DNA from 2 places in the Paenibacillus sp. Y660 genome. Region 2 is predicted to be linked to the other one. Evidence: predicted binding sites of a transcription regulator. Region 2 holds the regulator's gene; the other holds the start of a gene.
What was found. Region 2 encodes LexA, which represses DNA repair genes until DNA is damaged. Its sites were predicted from a motif close to CGAACATATGTTCG; they were not measured.
Positions count from the first base shown of each region.

Region 1: AC2TDN_RS21010 (YhjD family protein) is a predicted target of LexA. The motif match lies at 4,034-4,047, and genes of this name have one in related genera.

Region 1 covers NZ_JBXBBJ010000023.1:56,357-64,879, reverse strand. The annotation lists gene AC2TDN_RS21035 (hypothetical protein) at 1-622, shown strand, start outside; gene AC2TDN_RS21030 (DUF4870 domain-containing protein) at 725-1,081, opposite strand; gene AC2TDN_RS21025 (PadR family transcriptional regulator) at 1,294-1,626, shown strand; gene AC2TDN_RS21020 (FtsW/RodA/SpoVE family cell cycle protein) at 1,623-2,978, shown strand; gene AC2TDN_RS21015 (hypothetical protein) at 3,040-3,369, opposite strand; gene AC2TDN_RS21010 (YhjD family protein) at 3,571-4,005, opposite strand; tRNA gene AC2TDN_RS21005 (tRNA-Arg) at 4,143-4,219, opposite strand; gene AC2TDN_RS21000 (HD domain-containing phosphohydrolase) at 4,399-5,550, shown strand; gene AC2TDN_RS20995 (glycosyltransferase) at 5,693-6,778, shown strand; gene AC2TDN_RS20990 (organic hydroperoxide resistance protein) at 7,102-7,515, shown strand; gene AC2TDN_RS20985 (aspartate/glutamate racemase family protein) at 7,613-8,335, opposite strand; gene AC2TDN_RS20980 (C39 family peptidase) at 8,377-8,523, opposite strand, start outside.
Region 2 covers NZ_JBXBBJ010000020.1:32,856-41,378, forward strand. The annotation lists gene AC2TDN_RS19710 (YdcF family protein) at 1-50, shown strand, start outside; gene AC2TDN_RS19715 (AAA family ATPase) at 141-1,127, shown strand; gene hflX (GTPase HflX) at 1,156-2,445, shown strand; gene AC2TDN_RS19725 (methionine gamma-lyase family protein) at 2,625-3,917, shown strand; gene AC2TDN_RS19730 (MerR family transcriptional regulator) at 3,980-4,390, shown strand; gene glnA (type I glutamate--ammonia ligase) at 4,436-5,764, shown strand; gene AC2TDN_RS19740 (hypothetical protein) at 6,019-6,273, shown strand; gene lexA (transcriptional repressor LexA) at 6,701-7,321, opposite strand; gene yneA (cell division suppressor protein YneA) at 7,480-7,854, shown strand; gene AC2TDN_RS19755 (ABC transporter ATP-binding protein) at 8,020-8,523, shown strand, end outside.

The sequences.
Region 1 (8,523 bases), on a different contig from region 2:
CAAGGAGCTTGCAGAGCAGCAGGGCGCCGCTGGCGCGCTTGATCTTGCAACACAGCAGAAGCTAGGAAAAGAAATTAGCGAAGTGCTGCTGAAGCATTTTGATGAGAAAACATACTTTAGTGAGCCTAAAGCGGGGGAAGCTGGTCTGCCAGAGGGTCTAAAAGCGGATCAAATCATTTCTTTTGAAATCAATGAGGGCAATTACCCGAAAACGGTGGATACCGTTGTGAACCAGGTGTTGCCTGAAGTGCTTGACGTGCTGCTTAAAAACGAAGCATCTTTAAAATCGCTGAACTTGGAGAAGGCTAAAGTTGAGAAGATGAAGGCGGACCTTGAGACAAACAAAGCGGATATCGTTAACTCACTCAAAAATGTTGTCAAAGCGAAGACGCTTAAAGTAACAGCTGCAATTTCTGACGGGTACCTTTCCTACCAAGCAGGCAAAATCAATGTTGAAGCATCCGATAAAGAGAGCGGACAAAATATGAAGCTTGGCCTTCATTATGACGTTACTTATTCCGATATCAACAAGGCGCCGAGCTTCAAGAATGAAATTCCGACAGACGCCATCACGCTTGATGAGCTGACACAGATGTTTCAAGCGCCAATAACTGGACTGTAAATAGTCTAAGGCTGCTCCTGCACGCGCTGCGGAAGAAATATGCTTCACAGCTGCCCAAATAGAAAAAGCGCCGGAACCTGTTGGTTCCGGCGCCTTTCTGTCTTATTTGAAGAAACGAATCGTCAGCGGGTAACGGTAGCCGTTCCCTTCGGATGCGCGGATGGAGCCAATGATCGTAAATACAAGCCAGAAAATAAACAAAAGCGGTGTGGTGACAAAACCGATGAGTACAAAGATGAGCAGGCTGGAAATGATGGTGTAGATGGCATTGCTGATTTGAAAATTAAGTGATTCCTTGCCGTGCATATCCACATAGCTGGATTGGTCTTTCTTCATAAGCCAGATGACAAGCGGTCCGATGATGTTGCCGAACGGAATGATGATCCCACTGAAAGCGAGCAGATGGCAGAGCATACCGTACGTTTTTTCTTCTTTATGCAGCCCGAATGGTTGATTCATTTTGTTGCCTCCCTTTTGATGAGAACAGCTGATTAAAGTAACTTATGTACTTATACGTTTGTGGGGCTGAAGGATATGCATAAATATATCAGCGAATAGATGAATTGACAATCTTTTCTTTAAGGGAGGTTGAAATCTTCAGGAGACCAGTATATACTTTTATACATAGATATTCGATGCATAGGAGTTCGATACTTAAGAGGGAGGAAGCCATGAAGATTAATAAGGAGCTTATGAAGGGCAGCACCGTTATTTTAATTTTAACGCTGCTTGAACGTAAGGAAATGTACGGCTATGAAATGACCAAAGCAATTGAACGCAGCTCCAGCGGCGTTTTTACTTTCAAGGAAGGCACGCTTTATCCGATTTTGCATACGCTCGAGGTTGAGCAGCTGGTGGAATCGTATTGGAATGAGGAAGTCGGCCGCAAACGCAAATATTATCGCCTTACTGAGCGTGGAAAGGGACAGCTGGAGGAGAAGAAGCAGGAGTGGACGCTGTTTCGAACGACGGTGGACCGCGTGATCGGGGAGGGCCATGCATGAGCAAGGACAGCATTCAGCAAGAGTCGGTTGATCAATACATAAAGCAAGTGTGCGGGCATGTGAAAGCTAGAGATGTGCATCCTGATATTCAGCTTGAGATTACGAGTCATCTAGACGAGTTGGTGGAAGACAAGCTTGGCGAAGGGTTGTCAGTGGAGGAGGCAACTCGCCAGGCGCTGGCGCAAATGGGTGATCCAGACCAAATCGGCAAGCAGCTGCATGCGGCGCATAAGCCGGTGATGGAATGGGGTCTTGCCGGCATCGTAGCGGTTATGGTTGGCATTGGGCTGCTTGCTATGTATGCGATGCAGTTTGCTTATAGTGAACAATATGGTTTTAGCGATGCTCATCTCTTCTATATGAAATTATTTTATACGGCGATAGGTGTTATATTGGTCATTGGTATTTATTTTTTGGATTATCGGAAATTGAGGAAATATTCCTGGCACCTTTACATGGGTACTGTTTCGCTGATGGTAGTCTGTAATGAAATCGGTATAGCGGTGAATGGTGCGAAGCGCTGGATAATGATTGGGCCGTTTAACTTGGATGTCTATGGGATTTCATCCTATTTGCTTATAATTGCATTTGCAGGGACGTTGCTTACTAAGCAGAAGTTGAAGCAGGGGACAGTTAAACAGTCTTTACAGCTTGGTAAAATGCTATTTTTATATATATGCGTGCCAACTCTATTGTTTTTCCAAGGCAACTCGTTACGTGATTTTTCTATATATGCGATCGGACTAATGATAGTGATGCTTTTTGTTGCCAAAGCATACAAGCTCTTTTTCGCTAGTGTGGCTTCATTTGCGGCAGCAGGTCTGGTGCTCCTCATGGGAAATACTCAATACCACAATGTATGGCAACGGTATATGGGTTTTCTAAATCAAGACAATGCTTACGGCGTGAGTTATGCTACACATCAATCTATAGAAGCCATTCGTTTAGGCGGCATGTGGGGGCAAGGCTTCGGGGCACAGATCGAAACCATTCGATATCTACAAAGTGAAATGATATTTACCTATTTGATTTATAGTCTTGGATGGGTATTCGGCGGAGCAATCATATTGGTTACACTGCTTTTTATCTTCAGAACGATTCGATTAATTAGAGATTTGAAGGACTCCTATGCGAAAGGGATTGTAACGGGGATTTTTTCAATTATCGGATTTCATTTTGTATGGAGTATACTCATGTCGTTCGGACTGCTGCCGGTAAATGCAACGAATATGCCATTCGTCTCCTATGGCGGAACAAACGGCATTCTCGAACTAATGGCGATGGGATTGATCCTGAGCGTACACAGGAGAAGGAATATGATTAGCCGGTTAAATAGCGAGGCTCGTGCTTAAACCATAAGAGAGGGCTATCCTCCTGTAGAAAATTCTACGGTGGGATAGCCCTCTTTGGTGATTAGAAGCTGCCCGGAGCGGGCGGGTATGGCGGATTGACGTGCTGATCTTTTTTGGATGCAGCAATGAATAGAAATACGGCCGTCGTAAGGTGCATGATCATGCCGAGAATTGGAATCCAAGCCAGTACCGATGTAACGATACCAAGAATGCTGCCCACGATCGGTTTATTATGCTGGGAGCAAAACACAAGCGTCACGATGTGAAGAACAAGCGCTGCGAACAACAGGGTGTATCCAGAGAATATGACCAACGCGCCCCCCAGTACGGGAAAGCCTAAAATAGCTTCAATTATGGCAGTAACTAATAGCAGCGTACCTGCAGCCTTCATTTTTATTCCTCCTAATTAGGTGATTACAGATATCCATGGCAGAGTATGCAAAAATAGCATTTTGCTTACTTTTATTTTTACGCAGCGAACATCGTACAGGTTACAATTTTTCAAAGCCAGCGTGCTTTAAGTGAATTTGCACTTGAAGAACTGCAAAAAAAAGCCTCGTTAATAACGAGACTCCATGGAGAGTGCCTGCGATTATATGCTGTTCATGTTCGAGTGGATGGAAGCATCTTGAGTGAAAATCTCAGCATTATAAGCAGAAATTCGTTTATTTATTTCATTGCGTATGTATTCGTGAGAGAAGGCTGCTGTTTCTTCGAATCCACGGCAATTATAGCGATAGCTAATGTTGCCATTAAAGCTGTTGTCCATACAAACGGTAATGCCTTTACGGATCATTGCCTTGGTGTTCGTAGTCAAATCAGCCTTTATTTGCAGCATGATAAGAGCCGCTGCTTTAGCGAATATAGAACGTAATGTCCGGGCTTTACGGTCCAGCTCGCGCCTATTGCGTTCGACTACGACAAGCGTTAGCGGAAGGATAATGGAATCATGTATAAGCTGAATCTCCTCGCTTGCAGGTGGACGTTGTAGAGCTGGATCGTTTATTTCGAATAACGGCATCGCCATATGTAAATCACCTCATGCACATTATATGCGAACAGACGTTCTGTAGTCAACATATCGAAGCTATCATTTTTTACAACAAAAAACCTTCTACGATTATTTGCAGAAGGTCGTGATTATGTATGCGAGATAATTAGATATGGCGCGCCCGAGAGGGCTCGAACCTCCCACCTAACGTTTAGGAAACGTTTGCTCTATCCGGATGAGCTACGGACGCGCAGCAATAGTTATTATAGCATGTGCGCTTTTAAGTAAGCAAGATTCCTAAAGCAAATGTAAACCATGCATTTTTTGTCGAAAAACCTCTCAAATAATGTATGAAAAGCAGGATTTAAATGCCATGAAGGCGAATAGATGTAGTGGTATTGAGCTCGAACGGCCGGAGGAGTGCTCTGCATGTATCAAGACTACAATGAACCCCATTCTTATAGATTAGATTTGTCGCCTGAACAGATGCTTAAGGTGATCTTCGAATATACAGCAAAAATTGCTAATGAGAAAAAATTGGAATCCGTGCTTGTTTTAATGGCGAATATGGGGAGAGAAATGGTTGTTGCTGACCGTTGTACCGTGTGGCTCATTGATGTCGCTCGCAATGAGCTTTTTACAGTTGTCGCTCACGGTGTCGGGGAGATTCGTATACCATATGGAAGCGGGCTCGTAGGAAGCTCGATTAGCACGGGGCAGCCTATTTTTATCGATGATGCCTACGAAGATCCCAGACATAACCCGGATAACGACCGAAAGACGGGGTACCGGACAAAGTCGATTATGACCATTCCTTTTCGCAATAATCAGGGAGAAGTCATCGGTGCGTATCAGGCTATCAACAAGTTGACAGAGAAACAGACCTTTTCGACTCAGGATATGGATTATTTGTCGCTTGCTGCAGCCTATTCAGGAAAATCGTTAGAATCGATCATGCTCAATGATGAAATTATCGAGACGCAAAAAGAGATTATATTGGCGATGGGCAAAATTGGCGAGGGCCGCTCTAAGGAAACAGGCAATCATGTTAATCGAGTCGCCCATTATTCATATCTATTAGCGTTAGGTTTAGGAATGAATGAGACGGAAGCAGACATGCTTCGGAACGCCTCGCCGATGCATGATATCGGCAAAGTAGCCATACCTGATTCTATCCTGCAAAAGCCTGGGAAGCTATCGGATGAAGAGTTCGAGCAGATGAAGCAGCACTCAGATATTGGCTTCCGGCTTCTGCGAAATTCGAAGCGGCAGCTTCTTCGGGCTGCGGCGATCGTTGCTTTGCAGCATCATGAGAAATGGGACGGTTCGGGTTACCCGCAAGGCCTTAAAGGAGAAGACATCCACATATATGGACGGATTACGGCGATAGCGGATGTTTTTGACGCATTAGGCAGTTCACGTATCTATAAAGCGGCTTGGCCGCTGGATCAAATACTAGCGCTGATTGAGGGAGAGCGTGGCCGCCATTTTGACCCGCGGGTCGTTGATGTATTTTTTGAGCAGCTGCCTCGTATCCTTGAAGTTAGAGATCGTGAAGCCGATATCCCTGAAATCGATTAGAAGCTGTTGGCAAGACCTCGTTGGAGAAATCCTTTGGGTTCTTTTTTACTTGGGGCAGCGCCGTTAATACTCCAAAAGTAACAGAACAATCACACTGGAATATGATGAATCAATCTAATCGACTCGCGGGAGTGTGATTTCGTTGGTTTCCATAAGCCTGTGCTTAATTGTCAAAAATGAAGAAAAAACACTCGGGCGATGTCTTTCCTCCATAAAAGATATCGCCGATGAGATTATTATTGTGGATACAGGCTCTACCGATTCGACGGAGCAGGTTGCAAGTGAATTCACCGAACGAATTGAGCATTTTACCTGGATCGATGATTTCGCAGCAGCCCGCAACTTTGCTTTTTCTTTGGCAACAAAGTCGCATATTATGTGGCTGGATGCTGATGATATTTTGAAGGAATCTGATCGCCAGAAGCTGATAAGCTTAAAGCAGCATTTAAGCCCGGACGTCGACTCGGTCTCGATGGAATATCATCTGGCATTCGATGAATTCGGCAACGTCACCACTAAATTAAGGCGCAATCGGCTTGTGAGGCGGGATCGGGCATTTAAATGGATTGGCCCGGTACATGAATACCTAGAGGTGTATGGCCACATCTTGCATAGTGACGTGGCGGTAACGCATAGCAGCATTCACCATGACAGTGATCGCAATTTGAACATATATGAGCAGCGCTTAGCCAAAGGGGAAAGCTTTTCTCCGCGCGATTTGTTTTATTACGCCAACGAGCTTAAGGACCATGGAAAATTTGAGGCTGCCATAAAATATTACAATCAATTTCTTGCCACGGAAAAAGGCTGGATCGAAGATAATGTGACTGCCTGCAGCAGGCTGTCCGATTGTTATGACGAGCTTCATGACACGCGCAATATGCTCGATTCCATCTTACGCTCCTTTCATTATGACAAGCCGAGAGCGGAGTTTTGCTGTCGATTAGGCTATTATTTCATGCAGAGAAATGAACATAAGCTGGCCATTTACTGGTACAGGCTCGCGTTAACGACTGAGAAGCCGGAGGAGAGCTTGGGCTTTGAGAACTTAGCCTGCTCCACATGGCTGCCGAATTTGCAGCTATGCGTCTGCTATGATCGGATTGGCGAGTACGAAAAAGCGTATGAGCATAACGAGAAGGCGGCCATTTTCAGACCATCGGATGAGCGGATATTGGCTAATCGCTCGTATTTAAATAATCGCCTTGGTAAGAAGGCAGATATATAAAACGCAATGTCTCATCAATCGAATACGTGCAGCAGGCGACCGCCTCCGAGAAAATAGGGAGATGGCCGCTTTTTTTGTTGTGAAGTTAGGATTGGGCTATTGACATCGATGGAAGAAAGGTGTATATTAAATTGTATAAAACTAAATTGTATAGAATTAAATAAATGCTGTTGGTTCTGCTGAAGAGAATAGAACAAGAGGATTTGGGTTATAAGAAAGCATGATGTCAAACAAATGACGGCATGCAGCATGCCCGTACCGTTTCTTTTGCAGCTATTCGAACATCAAGATCGAACAAAATAACCTAATTGGAGGAATTGAACATGAAAAATTTATACACAGCTACAGTAACAGCAACAGGTGGAAGAGACGGCAAACTCGTATCGAGCGATAATATTTTGAATCTTGAAGTGAAAGCTCCTAAAGAGCTTGGAGGAGTAGGCGGAGCGACCAATCCAGAGCAGCTATTTGCAGCAGGCTATGCGGCATGCTTTGAGAGCGCGCTTAACCTAGTGGCTCGAATGAAAAAGATTAAAGTGGAAAAAACAGAAGTGACTGCTCATGTTACACTTGGCAAGGATGATGGCGGAGGCTATGAGCTTGGTGCGAAGCTGGATATTTCGGTTGCAGGTGTAGAGCAGGATGTAGCTAAGGAATTGGTCGAAGCGGCTCATCAAGTATGCCCATATTCGAGAGCAACTCGCGGCAACATCAACGTCGAGCTTAATCTGGTTTAATTCATAGTCAACAACGTTCATATTAATAAAAAAATCCGGAGAACCTTCTCCGGATTTTTTCTATGCTAATGTTCTTTGCCAGGCCGCCTCTAACGCCTTATGCTTTTATTTTCGTGATGGACTGCTTGCCGGATAGCTCGATAGACTTCTGAACAAGCACGGCCATAGCATCGACACAATGCTTCGCGACCTCGCTCTGAATGGGGATACAGGACAATTCGGTGCACGCGATAATGACGCATTGGCACTGATCATGCTCCAGAAGATGATGGATAATGTCTTCAAACTCGGAAGGCTCAACCGGCAAATTGCGTTTAACCTTATTGTAGATAATATCCATCACATGCTCCTGAACCTCTTCACTCGGCTCATGGAGCTGCATATTGTAATGATCGCAGCCTTTGCGATAGACGCCGCTGCTTACGGTTCCATTCGTTGCTAAAATGCCGACCTTGCAGTGCTCGCCATAAGCATCGTAGATCTCTTTCAGCGTCTCGTCCACCATGTTGATAATGTTGATGCTGGTCATCTTCTGCATTTCGTCATAGAAATAGTGGGACGTATTGCATGGGATTGCGATATTGGATACGCCAGTCGCTTCAAGCAGCTTCAAATCCTTCGCAACCGCTTCAAGAAACAGCTCGCCTGTGTTGCTCAATATGACACTCGTACGATCGGGTAAAGTGGCATGATTAAGGATAACCATATTGATATGGTCCTGATCTCGGTCTGCTGCAGTCTGTTCGATCACATGGTCGAAAAATACCGATGTTGCTTTCGGACCCATTCCGCCAATGACACCTAAGCTTTTAGCTTCCATAGTTCAACCTACTTTTAATGAAGTGTTTAATTAATAAAATTTTAGTTACCGACAATCATAGCATGGCTGCCCATTTCCTCATAGCTGTTAAAGAATGTGTCTGCATCGTAGGTCACTTGTCCCTTTAACGGGTTCATGACATGTACGATGCCATCCTCGTAGCCATTTAGTACGACAACATGCAAATT
Region 2 (8,523 bases):
ATTCCCTGCTGCTCACTTTCGGTATTTCCTCTTCCGATTCGGCGCTGTAAATCTGCTAATATGCTGCTGCAAGGTAGAATAAACTTGTAGTGCGGTTTAGCCGCTACAGCTTTCGATGCAAAGGATAGGTGATGCGACAGATGAGTGGACACGTCATATCGGGACCCGGAAATGGCACCGCAAGGCCTTCCCGTCAAATTAATGTGGTCCTTAGAAGTCAAGAAACGTTTCAAACAGGTGCATCTGCTCATGCATTAGAAGCAGACCCGCTGCCGGCGGTCAAGCCGCTTCCAAGCGTAGATCATTATGCCGATATTCAGAAAGAGCTTGAGCCGATGATCGGCATGGAAAACGTGAAATCACTTGTATACGAAATATATGCCTTGCTCTATATTAGCCGAATGCGTTCTGAAGCGGGGCTATTTGGCGGCTCACATGTGTACCATATGATCTTCAAGGGCAACCCGGGAACGGGGAAGACGACGATCGCCCGAATAGTGGCGAAGCTTTTTCAGAAGATGGGCGTCCTTGCAAAGGGGCATTTAATCGAAGTTGAACGGGCTGACTTGGTTGGCGAATACATTGGCCATACGGCACAGAAGACGCGTGATCTTGTTCGCAAAGCGATTGGCGGCGTATTATTCGTGGATGAAGCCTATAGTCTAGCTCGTGGCGGAGAGAAGGATTTCGGCAAGGAAGCTATCGATACGCTGGTTAAAGCGATGGAGGATCATAAAAATCAATTTGTGCTTATTCTCGCCGGCTATCCAGCAGAGATTGATGATTTTCTGTTGACGAATCCTGGCTTGCCGTCTCGTTTTCCGATCCAGATCGAGTTCCCGGATTATTCGGTTGATCAATTGATTCAAATTAGCGAGCTTATGGCTAAGGATCGTGACTATATTTTGCAGCCGCAGACCCTATTTAAATTAAGGCAGCATTTGATGCAGGAGAAGCTCGGCACGATGTTCTCGTTCAGCAATGCCAGATACGTTAGAAATGCCATTGAGAAGGCGATTAGGTTTCAGGCCGTTCGTCTGCTTACGCAATATGCCAGCTCCGTTCCTGCCAAGCAGGAGCTTATGACGATTAGGCCTGAGGATTTGAAGTGGGACGCGAAGTCATAATGACAGCGTAGTTTAGAAGGAGTATGAGATGAGCGAGAAAACATACGATACCAATCCGGATATGATTGAAAAAGCAATACTGATAAGCTTAGTTACTTCGAAAGATAAGCGTAATGGCGGAGACCCTGAAATGTCGCTCCAAGAATTGGTGCAGCTAACCGAAACGGCTGGGGTCGAGGTCCTTACAACAATTACGCAAAATAAGGAAACGGTTGATTCCAAATGGTTTATTGGCAAAGGCAAGGTGCAGGAGGTTAAAGCGCTGGCAGATGAGCTTGGCGCGACAACGGCCATTTTCGATCAAGAGCTCTCTGGCGCCCAGGTCCGTAATCTTGAAGAGTCGCTTGATCTCAAAATCGTTGATCGGACGCAGCTGATTCTAGATATTTTCGCTGGCCGCGCCAAAACGCGTGAAGGCATTATTCAGGTTGAGCTCGCACAGCTCAGCTACCTGCTGCCGCGACTATCTGGGCAAAGCAAAAACCTGTCGCGTCTAGGCGGCGGCATCGGTACACGGGGACCGGGGGAAACGAAGCTTGAGACCGATCGCCGTCATATTCGTGATCGGATCTTTGATCTCAAGACAGTGCTTGAGGAGGTTGTTCGCCACCGGAAGCTTCATCGCGAGCGCCGTAAAAAATCAGGTGCGATCCAAGTCGCCTTGGTTGGCTATACAAACGCCGGAAAATCAACGCTGCTGCGGGAACTGACGCATGCAGACGTATACGTAGAGAACCAATTATTTGCTACGCTTGATCCGACATCAAGGACACTTGAGCTGCCTAATGGCAGAGAAATCGTACTTACAGATACGGTAGGATTTATTCAAAATCTGCCGCATGACCTCGTTGCTGCGTTCCGGGCAACGCTGGAGGAAGTATGCGAGGCAGATCTTGTGCTTCATGTCATTGACAGCAGCTCGCCGATGCGCGATGAACAAATTAAGGTCGTTAATAAAATATTAGGCGAGCTTGGCGCAGCAGATAAACCTTCCGTGATGGTCTATAATAAGAAGGATATGTGCGTCAATAATGGCACATTAACTGATTTGCCCATTACGGGCGGGGATAATCTTGTCATCAGCGCCTATGAATCGGAAGATCTTGAGCTTCTAAAACAAACTATTCAAGATAAGCTAAGCGGCGATACATTAACCTTCATCGTTCCAGCTGAGCGCGGCGATCTCATTGCGCTCGCCTATCGAAGCGGCGAGGTTATTAATCAAGAGGTCGATGAACAGTCGCTGCGTCTAACCGTTCATGTCAGTAAACAAGAATACGAGCAGCATGGGCATCGATTGAAACAATTTATAGAGTAGAGTTTTGCTTACGAAGTAAGTTTTGCATTCGCAAAACTAATCATATGCTTACGAAGTAAGTTTTGCATTCGCAAAACTAAGCTTATGCTTACGAAGTAAGTTTTGCATCCGCAAAACTAAGATTATGCTTACGAAGTAAGTTTTGCATTCGCAAAACTTTTTAAGGAGAAGATACCGGAATGAATTTGCAACATGAGAACCAGAAGCTGTGGGAGCATCTTGAGCAGCTGGCAGAGCAATCTGAGCTGCTGGCAGCAGATGCCTTTCGCAGTGTAGAACGGATAGCGGAGCGCAATCAGTGGAAAGTTATTGAAGCGTTTCAGCGGCATAAAGTAAGTGATTTTCATTTTACCGGCTCAACGGGCTATGGCTATAATGATCGCGGCCGTGAAATTCTCGATCTCGTCTATGCAGATGTGATGGGGGCAGAAGCTGCGATCGTTAGGCCTCATTTTGTTTCAGGCACGCATACGATCAGTTGTGCGTTGTTTGGGGTGCTTCGGCCGGGAGACGAGCTTCTCTATGTAACGGGAAGACCTTATGACACCCTTCATAAGGTAATTGGCAAGCCAGGTGATGGTTCCGGCTCCTTGCAGGACTGGGGTGTGAAATATTCTGAGGTTTCTCTGCTAGAGGACGGCGGCCTGGACTGGGAGCGTATTGAGCAATCGATTACAGCTGAAACGAAGGTAATCGGAATTCAACGCTCTCGCGGTTACGACTGGAGAGCATCATTCAACGTTGCCGAGATTGCTGATATTGTCAAGCGGGTAAAAGCTCTGAAATCGGATCTGCTAGTATTTGTTGATAATTGTTATGGGGAGTTTACAGAGCTGCTTGAGCCCACCCAAGTAGGTGTGGATCTAATGGCTGGCTCGCTAATCAAAAACCCGGGCGGAGGCTTAGCCGAAACCGGTGGTTATATCGCGGGTACAGCAGCAGCTGTTGAAGCGGCAGCCTATCGACTGACGGCGCCAGGTATTGGTGGCGAGGTTGGTGCGATGTTAGGAACGCTTCGCCCTATGTTCCAAGGATTGTTCTTGGCACCGCACTTAGTGGGCCAAGCCATTAAAGGCAGCGTGCTGGCTGCAGCTTTGTTTGAAGAGCTTGGATTTGTAACTAAACCAAGATGGAATGAGCCGAGAACCGATCTTATTCAAGCGGTTCGTTTTGGACAAGCTGAGCATCTGATCGCTTTCGTGCAGGGCATTCAGCAAGCAGCAGCTGTAGATTCACATGTCGTACCCGAGCCTTGGGACATGCCGGGCTACGAGAATGCCGTCATTATGGCGGCAGGTACGTTCATACAAGGAGGCAGCTTGGAGCTGTCGGCTGACGCGCCTATACGTGAACCTTACATCGCTTATATGCAAGGCGGCCTAACTTACGCTCATGCAAAGTACGGTGTTCTAACTGCGTTATATCGCCTTGTGGATAGCGGTTTAATTGTGATTAAACCTTACATAACTTGACACATTTGCATAGTAACGTTTAGAATGTAAGTATAAATGAGCGAGTGGAAGGTTGATGCGGCTTGGCTGATGATATTCGCAGAAATATGGCCTTATTCCCTATCGGCATCGTAATGAAGCTGACGGATTTAACGGCAAGGCAAATCCGGTATTATGAACAGCATGAATTGATCGTACCTGCAAGAACGGCAGGAAACCAGCGGTTATTTTCATTTAATGACGTAGAACGGCTTTTGGAAATAAAATCATTGATAGAGAAAGGCGTTAACATCGCTGGCATTAAGCAAGTGATGAATCCGGTATCGAAGGAATCGGATGATGCGACGATTGTCAGTGAGCAATCGGAAGTGAAGCGTCGCGAGCTGTCTGATCAGCAGCTGCACCGTTTGCTAAAGCAGCAGTTGCTCGAGAAAAGACCAGGTCAAGCATCGCTTATTCAAGGTCAATTGACTCGTTTCTTAAATAAGCGCTAGTTTGACTAATATAACAATCGATTTGCAAACTAAGGAGATGATTCTGTGAGTTACACTAAAGAGGATATTAGACGTATAGCACAGGAACAAAATGTTAGGTTTATTCGTTTGCAGTTTACGGATTTACTAGGAACGATTAAAAATGTTGAAATTCCAGTCAGTCAGCTAGAGAAGGCGCTTGACAACAAAATGATGTTTGATGGCTCTTCCATTGAAGGTTACGTACGTATTGAAGAATCAGACATGTACTTATACCCTGATTTAGATACTTGGGTTGTATTCCCATGGGTTACACAAGATCGTGTTGCCCGTTTGATTTGTGATATTTATATGCCAGACGGAACACCGTTTGCCGGAGATCCTCGCGGTATTTTGAAGCGTGCCTTGAAGGAAGCAGAAGAGCTTGGCTACACAGCAATGAATGTTGGACCTGAACCGGAATTTTTCTTGTTCAAAACCGATGATCGCGGTGAGCCGACTACTGAGCTAAATGACCAGGGCGGCTATTTCGACTTAGCACCGATGGATATGGGTGAAAACTGCCGTCGTGAAATCGTACTTACGCTTGAAGAGATGGGCTTCGAGATTGAAGCTTCTCACCATGAGGTAGCTCCTGGACAGCATGAAATCGATTTTAAATACGCAGATGCGATTAAAGCTGCTGACCAAATTCAAACGTTTAAGCTGGTAGTTAAAACGGTTGCACGCGAGCATGGCTTGCATGCATCGTTTATGCCAAAACCATTGTTCGGCGTAAATGGTTCTGGAATGCATTGCCACCAATCGTTGTTCCAAGGCGACACAAATATGTTCTACGATGAGAAGGACAAGCTTGGTCTTAGTGCGGTAGCTCGTCAATACATGGCAGGTATCTTGCTTCATGCTCGTGCTATGGCTGCTATCACGAATCCAACAATCAATTCCTATAAGCGTCTTGTACCTGGCTACGAAGCGCCTTGCTATGTCGCTTGGTCCGCAAGCAATCGCTCGCCAATGATTCGGATTCCAGCATCACGCGGTCTTAGCACGCGCGTCGAAGTTCGCAACCCAGATCCAGCTGCTAACCCATATTTGGCACTAGCTGTTATGCTAAGAGCTGGTCTTGATGGCATTCAGAACAAGCTTCCGTTGCCGGCTCCAACAGACCGCAACATCTACATCATGACGGAGGAAGAGCGTCAGGATGCAGGCATTCCAAGCTTGCCGCTTGATTTGAAGGAAGCTCTTGACGAAATGTTAAGAAGCGACATCGTTTGCGATGCGCTTGGCGACCATGCGCTTGCCCATTTCTATGAACTGAAAGAAATCGAGTGGGATATGTACCGGACACAAGTTCACCAATGGGAAAGAGATCAATACTTGACTCTTTACTAAGATCTGAATCCCTAAAGTTCATAACCTAATAATGACCCGCAAGAAAGACACTTTTCCAAAGGTGTCTCTCATGCGGGTCATTCTGTTTCTATCTCATTTTCGGATGTATTTTTCCCAATATAGTGTAGATAAATCAATTAAGTTTTATAAAAGCAAAGGCGTTCCTTCTAGTAAACTAGTAATCGGGGGAGCATTCTATACGCGCGGTTCGCAAAATGACTTATCCTAATTTGATTGGTTTGGTGGGGGTGTATATGGAGTGGGATTTACGGCCCGCCCATTCCTACTTTTGTTCACAATTCGTTGCAGAAACGATGCGGAAAAGCGGGATTCCGGTCTGTAACCGTCCATCGACGCTGGTTACACCTGATGATTTTCTGAATTACAGTCAATTTCATGTCGTCTATGAAGGACTGCTATATGATTATCCACAGCTTAATCTACAACAGCTTGTCCATCTTTCAAAAGCAAAAATGACTGTAGGCCAGCTTCGGAAGAGAGCCATATAAGATCTAGAATAGTGCGCAATAAAAATATGAGTCCACACAAAAAGACCCATAGTATGGGTCTTTTGCGAAGTTTAATGGTTGAATTAGTAGCCGCCGAAGCCGCAGCTGCATGCGATAATCACCAATAAAATGAATAGGACCAAAATTGTACCTAAGTTTGTAAAAGCTCCACCAACGTAACCGGACATTTTTTAGGTGCACCTCCTTACGTGTTGAATACATTATAGGTTATGCGGGCTAATCACTCATTGATTGGGTGTTTGTCATAGGGCAGGCAGGAGTGGGGAGAAAAAATTTACATTATTTGTGAAGAAAAATGAATCGAATGCCGAAAGATACACAATAGAAATAAATAGCAAAGAAGAGGCTGAGTCGACTATGCTTGCGCATATCGGATCAGCCTCTTCTTTATGTACGTTTACTTGCTTTAATGGATATCCCGGAAAAGTCCGATGACTTTGCCTAGAATGGTTACATTTTGGAGTAAAATCGGCTGCATTGTGGAATTTTCCGGCTGCAGGCGAATGTGATTTTTCTCCTTGTAGAACGTCTTGACCGTTGCTTCGTCATCCTCAGTCATTGCAACAACGATTTCTCCGTTATTAGCTGTTTGCTGCTGACGAACAATAACGTAATCTCCATCGTGAATACCGGCTTCGATCATACTCTCGCCCATGACATTCAAGATGAATACGCTGCTGTCACCTACAAAGTGTGAAGGAAGAGGGAAATACTCTTCGATGTTCTCTGTTGCGGTAATAGGCACACCCGCAGTAACTTTACCAACGATAGGTACTTTGGCAACGGAAAGGGGGATCATGCCATCCACACCTTCTTGATCTAAAATTTCAATAGCACGTGGTTTAGTGGGATCCCGGCGAATTAGGCCTTTCTTCTCCAAGCGGTCCAAATGACCGTGAACGGTTGAACTGGATAACAATCCAACAGCTTCGCCGATTTCTCGAACGGAAGGTGGATAGCCTTTCTCCCGGACTTCATTCTTAATAAATTCAAGAATAGAATGTTGTCGGTTAGAAATCTTCGACACTGTGATCACTCCATTAGTAGGTTTGTAGCAAATTATAACATAGAACCGGAGTTCGTACAAACATAAGTTCTCAAGTACAGAAGTTCGTATTTTTTTGTTGACTCCAAACGTTTGTTCGTGTATTCTAAAAACAGAACAAACGTTTGGGGTGCTGAATAATGATAACTAGTTCAAGTTTTAATAGAACGATACACAAACAAGAAACAGTTAAAACAACGGTGTTTAACCATTTGATCAGACGATTGATGAAGCGCCATGCAGCAAAGATTGTAGTCTGCTCAGCTGTGTTCGCACTTTTATTTACTAGCTTTCTGTTTATAGGAACAGCTGCTTCCGGCAGTTATCCAGCAGAAGCGACAGCTGGAGAAAATATGGTTATCGTGCATTCGGGTGACACACTTTGGGAAATCGCTAAGCAATATACCGATGGCAAGCAAGATATTCGATATGTCATTTATTTGATTAAAGATCGCAACAACCTGCAATCCTCGGAAATTATGCCAGGGCAAAAGCTAATTATTCCTAGCATTTAATTTGAGAGTCATTTACAATTAATAGAATTGTTTCATCATATACATAGCTTTCTGAATCAAGTAGATCAATGGAATCTACTTCTTTTAGAAAGTTTTTTTGTGTGAACTGCAGGGTTTTCCCTAGGTAAGTTCGTCTATTGAAGGGGATTGAAAGGAGAGGCTGAATTGTTACGTGTTGAAGAGCTATCCCATTCCTTCATGAATGGGAATGAAGCGACTGCTGTACTGCAGCATATTAGCTTTGATGTACATAAGGGAGAAATGATTGCGCTTTTAGGAAGCTCCGGCTCTGGCAAATCTACGCTGCTGAACTTAATGGCCGGCTTAATGAAGCCTACAGAGGGGCAAATCTTTATTGCAGACCACAATATCGTTACGATGAACGAAAATCGGTTGGCTGAGTTTAGACGAAAGCATATCGGGTTTATTTTTCAAGCGTATGAGCTGATTGCCAATTTGACCGTTAGAGAAAACGTCGAGCTGCCGCTCGTGTTTCAATCGATTCATCCTTCTATAAGGAAGAAAAAAGCGCTTGCTTTGCTTGAACAGGTGGGAATTCCGGATAAAGCGGAATTATTTCCATCACAGCTCTCAGGAGGACAGCAGCAGCGTGTCAGTATAGCCCGGTCATTGATCACTGAGCCATCGGTCATTTTTGCGGACGAGCCT